Regions from separate parts of the Cryobacterium sp. Sr8 genome, predicted to be linked through region 2. Evidence: riboswitches for the same ligand, from Rfam matches in the RefSeq annotation. Region 2 holds a riboswitch; the other holds the start of a gene.
What was found. A riboswitch is a leader RNA that binds a small molecule or an ion and turns the genes downstream of it on or off. The one in region 2 is predicted to bind thiamine pyrophosphate.
Positions count from the first base shown of each region.

Region 1: another riboswitch for thiamine pyrophosphate. It lies ahead of E3T54_RS05060 (MFS transporter); the one in region 2 lies ahead of E3T54_RS06205 (ECF transporter S component).

Region 1 covers NZ_SOHO01000030.1:5,428-11,228, reverse strand. The annotation lists gene thiM (hydroxyethylthiazole kinase) at 125-925, shown strand; gene thiE (thiamine phosphate synthase) at 922-1,584, shown strand; gene thiD (bifunctional hydroxymethylpyrimidine kinase/phosphomethylpyrimidine kinase) at 1,581-2,441, shown strand; gene E3T54_RS05060 (MFS transporter) at 2,392-3,756, opposite strand; TPP riboswitch at 3,725-3,832, opposite strand; TPP riboswitch at 4,060-4,169, shown strand; gene E3T54_RS05055 (ABC transporter substrate-binding protein) at 4,208-5,269, shown strand; gene E3T54_RS05050 (ABC transporter permease) at 5,259-5,801, shown strand, end outside.
Region 2 covers NZ_SOHO01000038.1:16,624-22,424, reverse strand. The annotation lists gene E3T54_RS06220 (DNA polymerase IV) at 1-787, shown strand, start outside; gene E3T54_RS06215 (hypothetical protein) at 798-1,127, shown strand; gene nhaA (Na+/H+ antiporter NhaA) at 1,174-2,553, opposite strand; gene E3T54_RS16730 (hypothetical protein) at 2,653-2,799, opposite strand; TPP riboswitch at 2,864-2,972, shown strand; gene E3T54_RS06205 (ECF transporter S component) at 3,010-3,645, shown strand; gene E3T54_RS06200 (ABC transporter ATP-binding protein) at 3,654-5,162, shown strand; gene E3T54_RS06195 (energy-coupling factor transporter transmembrane protein EcfT) at 5,159-5,801, shown strand, end outside.

The sequences.
Region 1 (5,801 bases), on a different contig from region 2:
CCGTTTCGCCGTGTTCTAGACTGTGCACGGGCCGAATGCGCCTGCTGAGGGTCGACGGTTTCCTGCTGCGGTTCGCAAACTCTCCCCGGCACACCCAGTTGATAAATCTGAGCGAGGACGTTGAATGAGGCGTTTCACGGCGGACGATGCCTGCCTGCTGCTGGCGCGGTTGCGGGAGAGAACACCTCTGGTGCAGTGCCTGACCAACGCGGTGGTGACCAACTTCACCGCTAACGCGTTGCTGGCGGTCGGGGCTGCGCCGGCGATGACCGACATCCCCATCGAGGCCGACCAGTTCGCCCGTATCGCTTCGGCCACGCTAGTGAACCTGGGCACTCCGCATGCGGAGCAGCGTGCGGCCATGCTTGAAGCGGCCCGGGCGGCGCACGAGATCGGCACGCCGTGGGTGCTCGACCCGGTGGCCGTCGGCGTCCTTTCGGTGCGCACCCAGCTAGCCGCCGATCTGCTGGCGTACGCGCCCACTGCAATCCGCGGCAACGCCTCCGAGGTGATTGCCCTGAACGGCTCGGGCCATGGCGGCCGGGGGGTGGACTCGGTCGACACGGCGGAGCAGGCGTTGGATGCCGCTGGCCGGCTTGCTGACCGGTACGGCTGCATCGTCGCGATCTCTGGGGCGACCGATTTGATCACCGATGGAACCGATGTCATCCGCCTGAGCAACGGCCATCCCTACCTCACCCAAGTCACCGGTGGAGGGTGTGCGCTTGGCGCCATAACCGCGGCTTTCCTCGCGGTCGGCGACGATCGTCTTGTTGCCACTGCCGCCGCGACGGCCGTATATACGATCGCGGCCGAGCGGGCGGCGGTGGGCGCCGGCGGTCCAGGCAGTTTTGCCGTCGCGTTCCTTGACGCATTGGCGAGCGTTGACGGGGCCGCGATCCGGGCGTCGATAGCGATTTCATGACTGAGTTCAGTAGGGAGACTTTCACGCCAGGCGTGTATCTGGTCACCGACACGGCGTTATGTGGCAGTCGCGGGGTGGTCGAGACGGTGCGGGCTGCGGTAGCCGGTGGCGTCCGAACGGTGCAGATCCGGGAGAAAGATGCGTCCGCTGCCGACTTCTACCAGCTCGTATTGCGCATATCCGAGGCTGTCGGTGACCTGGCCGCGATTCTCATCAACGACCGGATCGACGTGTTCCTGGCTGCCCGCGCTGCGGGCGCCCGCGTGCATGGCGTCCACGTCGGCCAAAGCGACCTTCCGGTTACGGCCGTGAGGATGATCGTCGGCGACGACGCGATCATCGGGTTGACCGCCAATACTGTCGATCACTTCCGCCAGGTGGCTCTCCTGCCAGATAGAACGGTCGACTACCTGGGCGCTGGTGTGATCCGGGCGACGGCCACAAAAGTGAACCATCCGACGCCGATCGGCGTGGACGGTTTCGCCGGGTTCGCTGCCGTGGCAGGCCTGCCTTGCGTGGCCATTGGCGGAGTCTTGCTGGACGACGTGGGCGAGCTGCGCCGGGCGCGGGCGGCAGGTGTCGCAGTGGTCTCCGCGATCTGTGCCGCCGCGGACCCGAAACGGGTGGCCGAGGATTTTGTGGAGGAGTGGAACCGATGATTCGTACCGTCCTGCCGCGCACAGTACCCCGAGTTCTGAGCATCGCTGGCACCGATCCAACAGGTGGGGCCGGCATCCAGGCGGACTTGAAGAGCATTGCCGCGCAGGGCGGCTACGGGATGGCCGTCGTCACCGCGCTGGTTGCCCAGAACACCCACGGGGTGAGGTCGGTGCATATTCCGCCGGTGGCCTTCCTTCGTGAACAGCTCGATGCCGTCAGTGACGACGTCACTATCGATGCGGTCAAGATCGGGATGCTCGGCAATGCCGAGATCGTTCAGGCCGTCGATGACTGGTTGGAGAAGGTGAAACCGCCGGTGGTGGTGCTTGACCCGGTGATGGTCGCCACCAGCGGCGACCGGCTGCTCGAGCCGGCTGCAGAAAGCGCCATGATCCGGCTGCTCAGCCGGGTCGACTTGGTCACACCGAACCTGGCGGAATTGGGGGTGCTGTTGGGAGAGCCGACCGCTTCGACCTGGCCGCACGCACTCGAGCAGGGCAAGCGACTCTCGTCGGCGCATAAGGTCATTGTGCTGGTCAAGGGCGGCCATCTAGAGGGTGCCGTGTGCCCGGACGCGCTGGTGGATGCCACCGGCCAGCTGCCCGCCGGCCGGCAGATGATTGAGGTTGCAGCCGATCGGGTGGACACCGCCAATACCCACGGAACCGGATGTTCGATGTCGTCGGCGATGGCGACATTGCAGGCCCGGCTCGGGGACTGGAGCGTCGCGTTATCGATGACTAAGTCCTGGTTGCAGGAGAGTCTGGAACACGCCGACGAACTCGAGGTCGGTACCGGGCGTGGTCCTATCCACCACTTTCATCGGTTGTGGGCAGGCGGGCCGCCCCAAGGCTGACCCGCACTGTTTCGGGGCCGGCCAGCGCGCCGGTCAGCACGAGCGCTCCAGCCAGTGCGAGCAGCGCTGCGACGGCGCCGTGGTCGCCGAGCACATTCTGCAGGGCCGGCAGATAGTACGGGTAGAGGGCTGGAATGACGATGGAAAGGCTATAACCGACCCCGTAGCCGCTGGAGCGCACGGCAGTCGGGAAGCGTTCGGCCAGGTAGGCGCCGACCGGGCCGTAGCCGGAAACGGTGACGATCTGCAGCGCCACGACCAGCAGCACCAAAGCCGTGGTGCCGGCGGCGGTGAAGACGGCTAGGAAGATCACCGGTCCCAGTACCGCTGCGATCAGGCCGAAGCCGATGAAGAAAACGCGGCGGCCGGTGAACGTCGACAGGTGCCCACAACCGGCCATGGTGAAGGCGCTTGCGGCGGTGCCGCACATCATCGCGAACGTTATGGTTTGTGCGCCCACGTCGGCATCGGCGCCGAGTTGCCCAGTCAGCACCGGGATGGCCATGTAAGTCAGCAACCACATGCCGCTCATCAGAATGAATACCTGCCACAGCGCCCGGCGGTGTTCGCCGATGAGAATTTCCTTCAGCGGGTTCGTGCGGCGTGGGGTCTGGGTCCACATCGGGGAATCCTCAACCCGGGCACGATAATAGGCGAGCATTCCAAAAGCGAGCACGGCGCCGAGCAGGAATGGGATGCGCCAGCCCCATGCGTTGTAGCTGGCGGTGTCGAGCGTGCCGTGGAGTACGAACACCAGGCCGGCGATGGTGGCGTTGGCCCAGGGTGACATCCACATGATCAGCCCGCTGACAAGCCCTCGCCGTTCAGGTTCGGACCATTCCATCGCCAGTGGAACAGCCGAGGTGTATTCACCGCCGAGAAAAATTCCGCCGAGAAAACGCAGCGCCAGGATCAACAGGAGCGATCCTGCACCGAACACGGCGTGGCTGGGAACCAGTGCGATGAGCAGTGTCGTCAGCGCCACGCCGGTGAGTGCGACCTTGGTCGTCGCCGTGCGGCCGATGCGGTCGGAGATCGGACCGAAGATCGCTGCTCCTATCGGCCGCCCGAGCAGCGTCGCGACAAAGATCAGTCCGGCGTTGCTGACCAGGTTTTCCGACCCGAAAAGATGCGCCGCTGCTGGCGTCAGGGCGATGACGGGTAGGAAGATGTCGAATTGGTCCACATAGTTGCCGAAGATCCCGCCCCGTATGGCGCGGCGCATGCCTGGCGGTGCAGACGGTGGCAGTTGAGCGGGGGCAGAGGCGGGGTTGGGGTGGGCGTAACGCATCAACTTCACTTCCTTTGCCGGCATTACCCGGTAGGTTCAACGGTCGAAGCTGCCTCAGCTTCCTCTCAGCCCCTGCAAGAGGGCTCCCGTGTGGACGAGGAACAACGTAGCACTCTGTGTCAGGGGCTGCGTTTAGCCATGTTTGCGTTCGGCCATGTTCTGGCCCCTTTTTTCTGGTTGTGATTGTCTGCAAGCGCGCGGCGAGAGTGGGGATCTGGCGGCGACCTCGTCGGAGTCGTAATGGTGCTGTTCGATGACTTGGTACGCACGCATGGAGTGTGAACCAACACGTTGTTCGTCCAGGCTTGGCTGTTTCTTGGTTACACTCGTCTTGAACACGGGAGTCCGGTGAGCCGGGCTGAGAGGAAGATTATCAATCTTCGACCGTCGAACCTGATCTGGATCATGCCAGCGCAGGGAGGCAATTTTCTCACACCCGTGCCCTGATATTCCTGCAATCAAGGAGGGCACGACAGTGCAACTATCTCTACTCAAAAGTGCGCCTTCGTCGTGGGTGACGGTGGGCGCGCTGGCTCTTGCCGCGGCGACAGTTCTGAGTGGCTGCGCCTCAGGCTCGGCGACTGGCACCGCCTCGTCTACCGCGTTGACTCCGGTGACCTTCGCCTTGGACTGGACACCGAACACCAATCACACCGGGCTGTATGTCGCTCTTGAGAAGGGCTACTTCACGCAGGCGGGGCTTGAGGTGAAGGTGCTCCCATACAGCCAGTCATCCACCGACGCACTCATCAACGCCGGCTCAGCTGACTTCGGTATCAGCTTCCAGGACGCGGCCACCTTCGCGGCGGCAGCGGGTGTGCGCAACATCTCGGTGATGTCGGTGCTGCAGCACGACGCTACGGCGATCGGGGTCCTGGCCAGCCGCGACGACATTCGCAGCCCCAAGGACCTCGACGGCAAGACCCTCGGCATGGCAGACCCCAGCGCAACTTTCCCCACCGAGGCTGCGGATGTCATCAAGAACGACGGTGGAACGGGCGAGTTTAGGAAAATCACGCTGGGCACCTCCGCCTATGAGGCCCTCTATGCCGGCAAAGTTGACTTCACCTCGGCATTCACCACCTGGGAGGGCATCGACGCCGCTCTTCGCGGCACCCCGATGAAGTTCTTCGCTCTGCACGACTATGGCCTACCGGACCAATACTCGGTGATCGTCGAGGCAAACCGGGACTGGACGGCCAAGTACCCTGCCGCCACTGCTCAGTTCGTCCAGGCCCTGCAAAAGGGGTACCAATACGCCGCCGACCATCCAGATGCCGCGGCGAAGATTTTGATCGACGCCAACCCCGGTGCCTTCGAAAACACGGAACTCGTGTACCAAAGCCAGGAAAAACTGAGCGCTTCCTACCTCAAAGACGCCAACGGTAAAGTAGGCACTCAAACGGCAGACACCTGGCAGCAGCTGGCCGATTCCCTCTACCGTGCCGGCCTCTTGGCCGACGAAGACGGCAAACCGCTCACAGCGCCGCTGGACACGTCGACACTGTTCACTGAGCACTACCTCAGTGAAAAATAGCATCACCGTGAAGCGGGCTACAGCGCCCCGCACGACTGCACTCTCGGCGCTAGCGCCTCCCGCCGCGATCCTCACCGCGCTCGTGATCACCTGGCAGGTGGCGGTGACGGCAGGCGGAGTGCAGCCGGCGATCCTGCCCTCCCCGCAGCGCATTCTTCAGCAGGGCTGGGAGGCCCGCACCACGATCTGGGACAATACGCTCCCCACCCTGCAGGAGACGTTTCTCGGCTTCGCCGTCTCCCTGACCGTCGCTTGGACGCTGGCAATCCTGATCGATTTTTCGCCATGGCTGCGGCGAGCACTGGTGCCACTGCTGGTGGCATCCCAAGCTATACCCATCATTGCGATCGCGCCGCTGATGATCATCTGGTTCGGATTCGGAATGCTGCCCAAAGTCATCGTCATCGCCCTGGTGACATTCTTTCCGGTCACGGTCGGACTGATTGACGGCTTCAACCGCACCGATCGGGACGCGATCAATCTGCTGCGCAGCATGGGGGCTAACCGGTGGAAGCAGTTCGTGTACGTGCGT
Region 2 (5,801 bases):
GCGGCGGGTGGAGACCGAGACCGGGCTCACCTGCTCGGTCGGGGCCGCGTCCACGAAATTCGTCGCAAAGCTCGCGTCCGGCCGGGCGAAACCCAATGGCCTGCTCGTCATCCCCGCCGACGACACGATCGCCTTCCTGCATCCGCTGCCGGTCGGCGCGCTCTGGGGCGTCGGGGCGACCACCGAGCAGACCCTCCTGCGGCTCGGCTTGAAGCGGATCGGCGATATCGCGAACACCCCGTTGTCCGTGCTCCAGGCCGGGGTCGGGGAGGCGGCCGGCCGCAAGCTGCACGACCTCGCCTGGGGGCGGGACCCTCGCGCCGTCAGCGTGGACCGCGAGGAAAAGAGCATCGGCCATGAGGTGACCTTCGAACACGACGTGACGGATGTCGCCCGCCTGCGCAGCGAGATTCTCCGGCAGGCGGATGCGGTGGCCGCCCGCCTCCGCGGCGCCGGCCTCGTGGGCCGCACGGTCGTGCTGAAGGTGCGTTACGCCGACTTCAGCACGGTCACCCGCTCGCGCACCCTGCCCGAGCCCACCAACGTGGGCCGGCGCATCTACGAGGAGGTCGTCGCCGTCTTCGACGCCCTTGCGGCCTCCGGAATCCGGGTGCGGCTGATCGGGGTGCGCGTGGAGCAGCTGGGATCCGGGGACGGAGCGGGCCTCGGCCTGTGGGATCCCGACGACGACTGGCGCGAGGCGGAACTCGCCGTTGACACGGTGACCGCGCGCTTCGGGCGTGGCGCGGTGAAGCCGGCCTCGCACCTCAAACCCGACAGGGGGTAACCTGAGCGGCATGACCAACCTTGTGCTGAAGCTCGCAGAAAATGCTCGATCCGTCGGTGTGCGATCGGCCTACGGCGATCCGATCCAGGTGGAGGGAGTCACGCTCGTCCCGGTGGCACTCGTCCAGTATGGTTTCGGCGGCGGTGACGCCGGGGAGACCGAAGGCGGGGCCGCGGGCGGTGGCGGCGGCGGGATGTCCGTGCCGATCGGCGCCTACGTCAAGACGGGCAACACGGTGCGTTTCGACCCGAACGTCGTCTCGTTGCTCGTGGTGGCGATCCCGTTCGTCTGGGTCGCCGGCCACGCGCTTTCCCGCGTGATCCGCGCACTGAAGAAGTAGCCGCGCTGAAGAAGTAAGCCGCGCCGGGGATTGGCCGCGCCGACGGTCAGCCGGCGGGCGCTTCCCGGCCCGGCTCGGGCAGGAAGACGTCGGGAACCCCGTCGAGGTCGGCGTCCGTGTTCTCTTTCTCCTGGATCCGGCGGTAGTGGCGGTTCCTCGCGCGCAGCAGCACGGTGGCCAGCAGCGCCGCCAGCAGCGAGCCCGAGAGGATCGCCACCTTGGCGTGGTCGTCCTCCGCGCTCCCGTGGCCGAACGCGAGCTCGCTGATCAACAGGGAGACCGTGAACCCCACCCCGGCGAGCACGGCCACTCCGACGATGTCCACCCAGGCCAGGTCGGGGTCGAGTGAGGCCCTGGTGGTCTTCGTCACCAGCCAGGTGGCGAGCAGGACCCCCACCGGCTTGCCGAGAACGAGCGCCGCCATGATCCCGAGGGCCACCGGGTCGCTCAGCGCATCCACCAGGCCCTGGCCGCCGCCGATGGCGACGCCGGCCGAGAAGAACGCGAAGATCGGCACGGCCACCCCCGCCGACAGCGGGCGGAAACGGTGTTCAAAGGATTCGGCCAGGCCCGCGCCGTCGCCGGTGCCGCCGTCCCGGCCGCGGGCCAGCACCGGAACGGCGAAGCCGAGGAGAACGCCGGCCACGGTCGCGTGGATGCCCGAACCGTGCACGAGCGCCCAGGTCATGGCGCCCAGCGGCAGCAGAATGAGCCACGCCGCGAACGCCCGCGCCACGAAGAACTCCGAGTATCGATGCGCCAGGAACGCGTAGAGGGCCAGGGGCAGCACCGCGAGCAGCAGCGGGACGACCTGGATGTCGGCGGAGTAGAAGAGCGCGATGATCACGATCGCCAGCAGGTCGTCCACGACGGCCAGGGTCAGCAGGAAGATGCGCAGGGCGCTCGGCAGGTGGGAACCGATGACGGCCAGGACGGCGACGGCGAAGGCGATGTCGGTGGCCGTGGGGATGGCCCAGCCGCGCAGGGCGCCGGCGCCGCCGCCGAGGTTGATCGCGACGAAGACCAGTGCCGGGACGATGACCCCGCCGACCGCGGCCGCGACGGGCACGACGGCACGGCTGACGACGCGCAGTTCGCCGGCCACGAATTCACGTTTGAGCTCCAGCCCGGCCAGGAAAAAGAAGATGGCCAGGAGGCCGTCCGCGGCCCAGGTGCCGAGACTGAGCCTCAGGTGCCACGGTTCATAGCCGACCTCAAAGTCGCGATGGGCGAAGTAGAAGGGCGCGGCCGGGGTGTTGGCCAGGACCAGCGCGACAACGGTTGCGGCCAGCAGCAGGGCGCCGCCCACGGTCTCCTTGCGCAGGATCGACGCGACGCGCAGGTACTCGGGGTAGCTGCTGCGGCCGAAGATCCGGGCCCTGGCGGAAGGCTGGGGGGTGAGCGATGGTTGAGTCACAGGGGAAATCCTCTGGGTTTCGGCACACGTTCTGCGCTCGAGTTCCGGGCGCACTGAATGAAATGCCGACCAGACTTCCCGGCTCACCAGTATCCAGCGTACACGCGGCTAGGACCGTCGTCGCCGTCCCAGCCGGGGCAGCCGCCACGGTCCACGCACCGGGAGCCCTCGGCGGATCCGGCGTCGGCGCAGGATGAACGATCGCATCAGCACCAGCAGGACGGCGGCCAGGATCAGGGGGACGGCGACGCTCATCCGGGGCGACCGGGTGCGCCGACGCCGGTGGACTCCATCCTGCGAGTCTAGGCGGGTCTATAATCGAAGCGAACACGGGAGTCCGGTTGACCGGGCTGAGAGGAAGCTACCTGGCTTCGACCGTCGAACCTGATCTGGATCATGCCAGCGCAGGGAGGCAAATAATCTCGTAACCCGTGCCCTGTATTCACTACGGAAAGGGCACGACAAGTGCATGCAACAACCACCCCCCGGATTCCCGCCCAGACGACGGCCCGCAAGCCGCGCAACCTGAGGTGGCGGGTCGTCGACATCGTCGTCGCCAGCGTCATCGGCGTCGCCAGCGGACTGATCTTCTTCGCCTGGAACACCGCCTACGTTCCGCTCAGCGCCCCGCTCACGCCCCTCCTTCCCGGCCTGCAGGCCCTCCTGGGCGGCGGATGGCTCTTCGCCGGGGTGCTCGGCGGCCTGATCATTCGCAAGCCAGGGGCCGCGCTCTACACCGAACTTCTCGCTGCCGTCGTGTCCACGCTGATCGGCAACCAGTGGGGTCCGCTCACGCTCGTCTCCGGGCTGGCCCAGGGACTCGGTGCGGAGCTGGTGTTCGCGGTGTTCCTCTACGCCAACTACCGTGCGTACGTCGCCGTCCTGGCCGGCGCCGGGGCGGGCCTGGCCCTCGCGATCAACGACCTGGTGCTCTGGTACCCCGGCTCGGCCGCGGCGTTCGCGACGATCTACACGGTGTCCGCCGTCGTGTCCGGCGCAGTGATCGCCGGGCTGCTGTCCTGGCTGGCCATGCGCGGCCTCGCCAGGACGGGGGCACTCGGCCGGTTCGCCGCGGGTCGCGAGATTCGCGCCGACGTCTAGTCGCACTGATGACGCCGCCGGCAGCACCAGACCTCCGCGTTGCGGGGGCGTCGATCGACGCCTCCGGCTGGGGCTGGCGTCATGCCGGACGGCGGGCGTGGGCGGTCAGGGACCTCGACCTCCGCATCGACCCGGGCGAGCGGGTGTTGCTGCTCGGCGCATCCGGGGCGGGGAAATCCACCCTCGTGCACGCCCTGGCCGGGGTGATCGGCGCCGCCGAGGAAGGCGAGGAACGGGGGCGGCTCCTCGTCAACGGGAGCAGTCCGGCCGACGCGCGCGGGCAGGTGGGGCTGGTGATGCAGGACCCGGATTCCCAGGTGATCCTCGCCCGGGTCGGCGACGACGTCGCGTTCGGCTGCGAGAACCTCGGTGTGCCGCGGGAGGAGATCTGGCGCCGGGTGTGCGACTCGCTCGCGATGGTCGGACTCGACCTGCCCCTCGGCCACCCCACCTCCGCGCTGTCCGGCGGACAGAAGCAACGCCTCGCCCTGGCCGGAGTGCTGGCGATGCGTCCGGGGCTGCTGCTGCTCGATGAACCCACGGCCAACCTCGATCCGTCCGGCGTGCTGGAAGTGCGGGAATCGGTGGCCCGGGTGCTCGAGCACACGGAGGCCACCTTCGTCGTGATCGAGCATCGGGTCGGCGTGTGGCAGCACCTCGTCAACCGCGTCATCGTGCTCGACCCGGCCGGGGGAGTCCTGGCCGACGGCCGGCCGGGCGATGTGCTCCCGGCGGAGGGCGACCGGCTGTCGGCTTCCGGGGTGTGGGTTCCGGGCATCGCGCACGACCTCCCCGCGCGGCGCCGGACGCCGCAGGCATCCGCTCGCCTCCTCGGAACGCAGGCGCTCGCCATCGCGCGTACCCGGGATGCGGTCGTCGCACGCGACATCGAGGTTGAGGTCATCGAGGGGGCCGCGCTGGCCATCACCGGACCGAATGGGGCGGGGAAGTCCACGCTGGCCCTGACCCTGGCCGGCCTTCTGAAGCCGGCCGCCGGTCGGGTGCTCGCGGACCCGCGCTTGTCCGGCGGAGCCCCGGCCGAACCGATCCGCTGGACGTCCCGCCAACTGCTCACCCGCATCGGCACGGTGTTCCAGGACCCCGAGCACCAGTTCGTGGCCGGCACGGTCCGAGCGGAGCTGGCCGTCGGGCCCCTCGCGCTCGGACTCCCGGAGCCGGTGATCTCTGCCCGGGTGGACACCCTGCTGCAGAGGCTGCGAATCGACCACCTCGCGGAGGCGAACCCGTTCACCCTGTCCGGAGGCGAGAAGCGCCGGCTGTCGGTCGGCACGGTCCTGGCCACCCGGCCCGGTGTGCTCGTGCTCGACGAGCCCACCTTCGGCCAGGACTTCCGCACCTGGCGGGAGATCGTGGCCCTGCTCGCGGAGCTCATCGACGCCGGCACCGCCGTGGTCGCCGTGTCGCACGATGCCGAGTTCGTGGCGGCACTGGCCGACAGCGAATACCGCCTGGCCGGCAGCCTGGATGCCCGGCCCGACCGCCTGGTGACGCTGTGACCGCGACCGCGACCGCGACGCCGGGGAACCGGGGAATCCTGCGGGTCAACCCGGTGGCCAAGCTGGCGGCGGCGCTCCTCCTCGCGGGGGTGCTCGTGCTGACCATCGACTGGGTTTCGGCCGCCGTCGCCCTGGCCTGCGAGCTGGTCCTGTTCTTCTGGGCCGGGATGTCCTTTCGGATCTTTGTGCTCCGCACCCTCCCCGTCTGGCTGGCCGCACCGGCCGCCGGGCTGACCACGCTGCTCTACGGGCAGGCAGCGGGCGCCGAATACTGGCAGTTCGGCCTCATCCAGATCACGGACGGGTCGGTCGAACTGGCCGTGGCAACGCTGCTGCGCGTGCTCGCGATCGGGCTCCCGGCTGTTGTCCTCTTCGTCACCGTCGACCCGACGGACCTGGCCGACGGACTGGGGCAGGTCGTCAGGCTGCCGGCGCGGTTCGTGCTGGGCGGGCTGGCGGCACTGCGCCTGGTCGGGCTGCTGATGGAGGACTGGCGCGCCCTCGAGCGGGCCAGGCGGGCCAGGGGCATCGCGGATCGCGGCGTCATCCGGCGACTGGCCGGCCAGGCCTTTGCGCTCCTCGTGCTCTCCATCCGCCGCGGCAGCAAGCTGGCCACGGCCATGGAAGCCAGGGGATTCG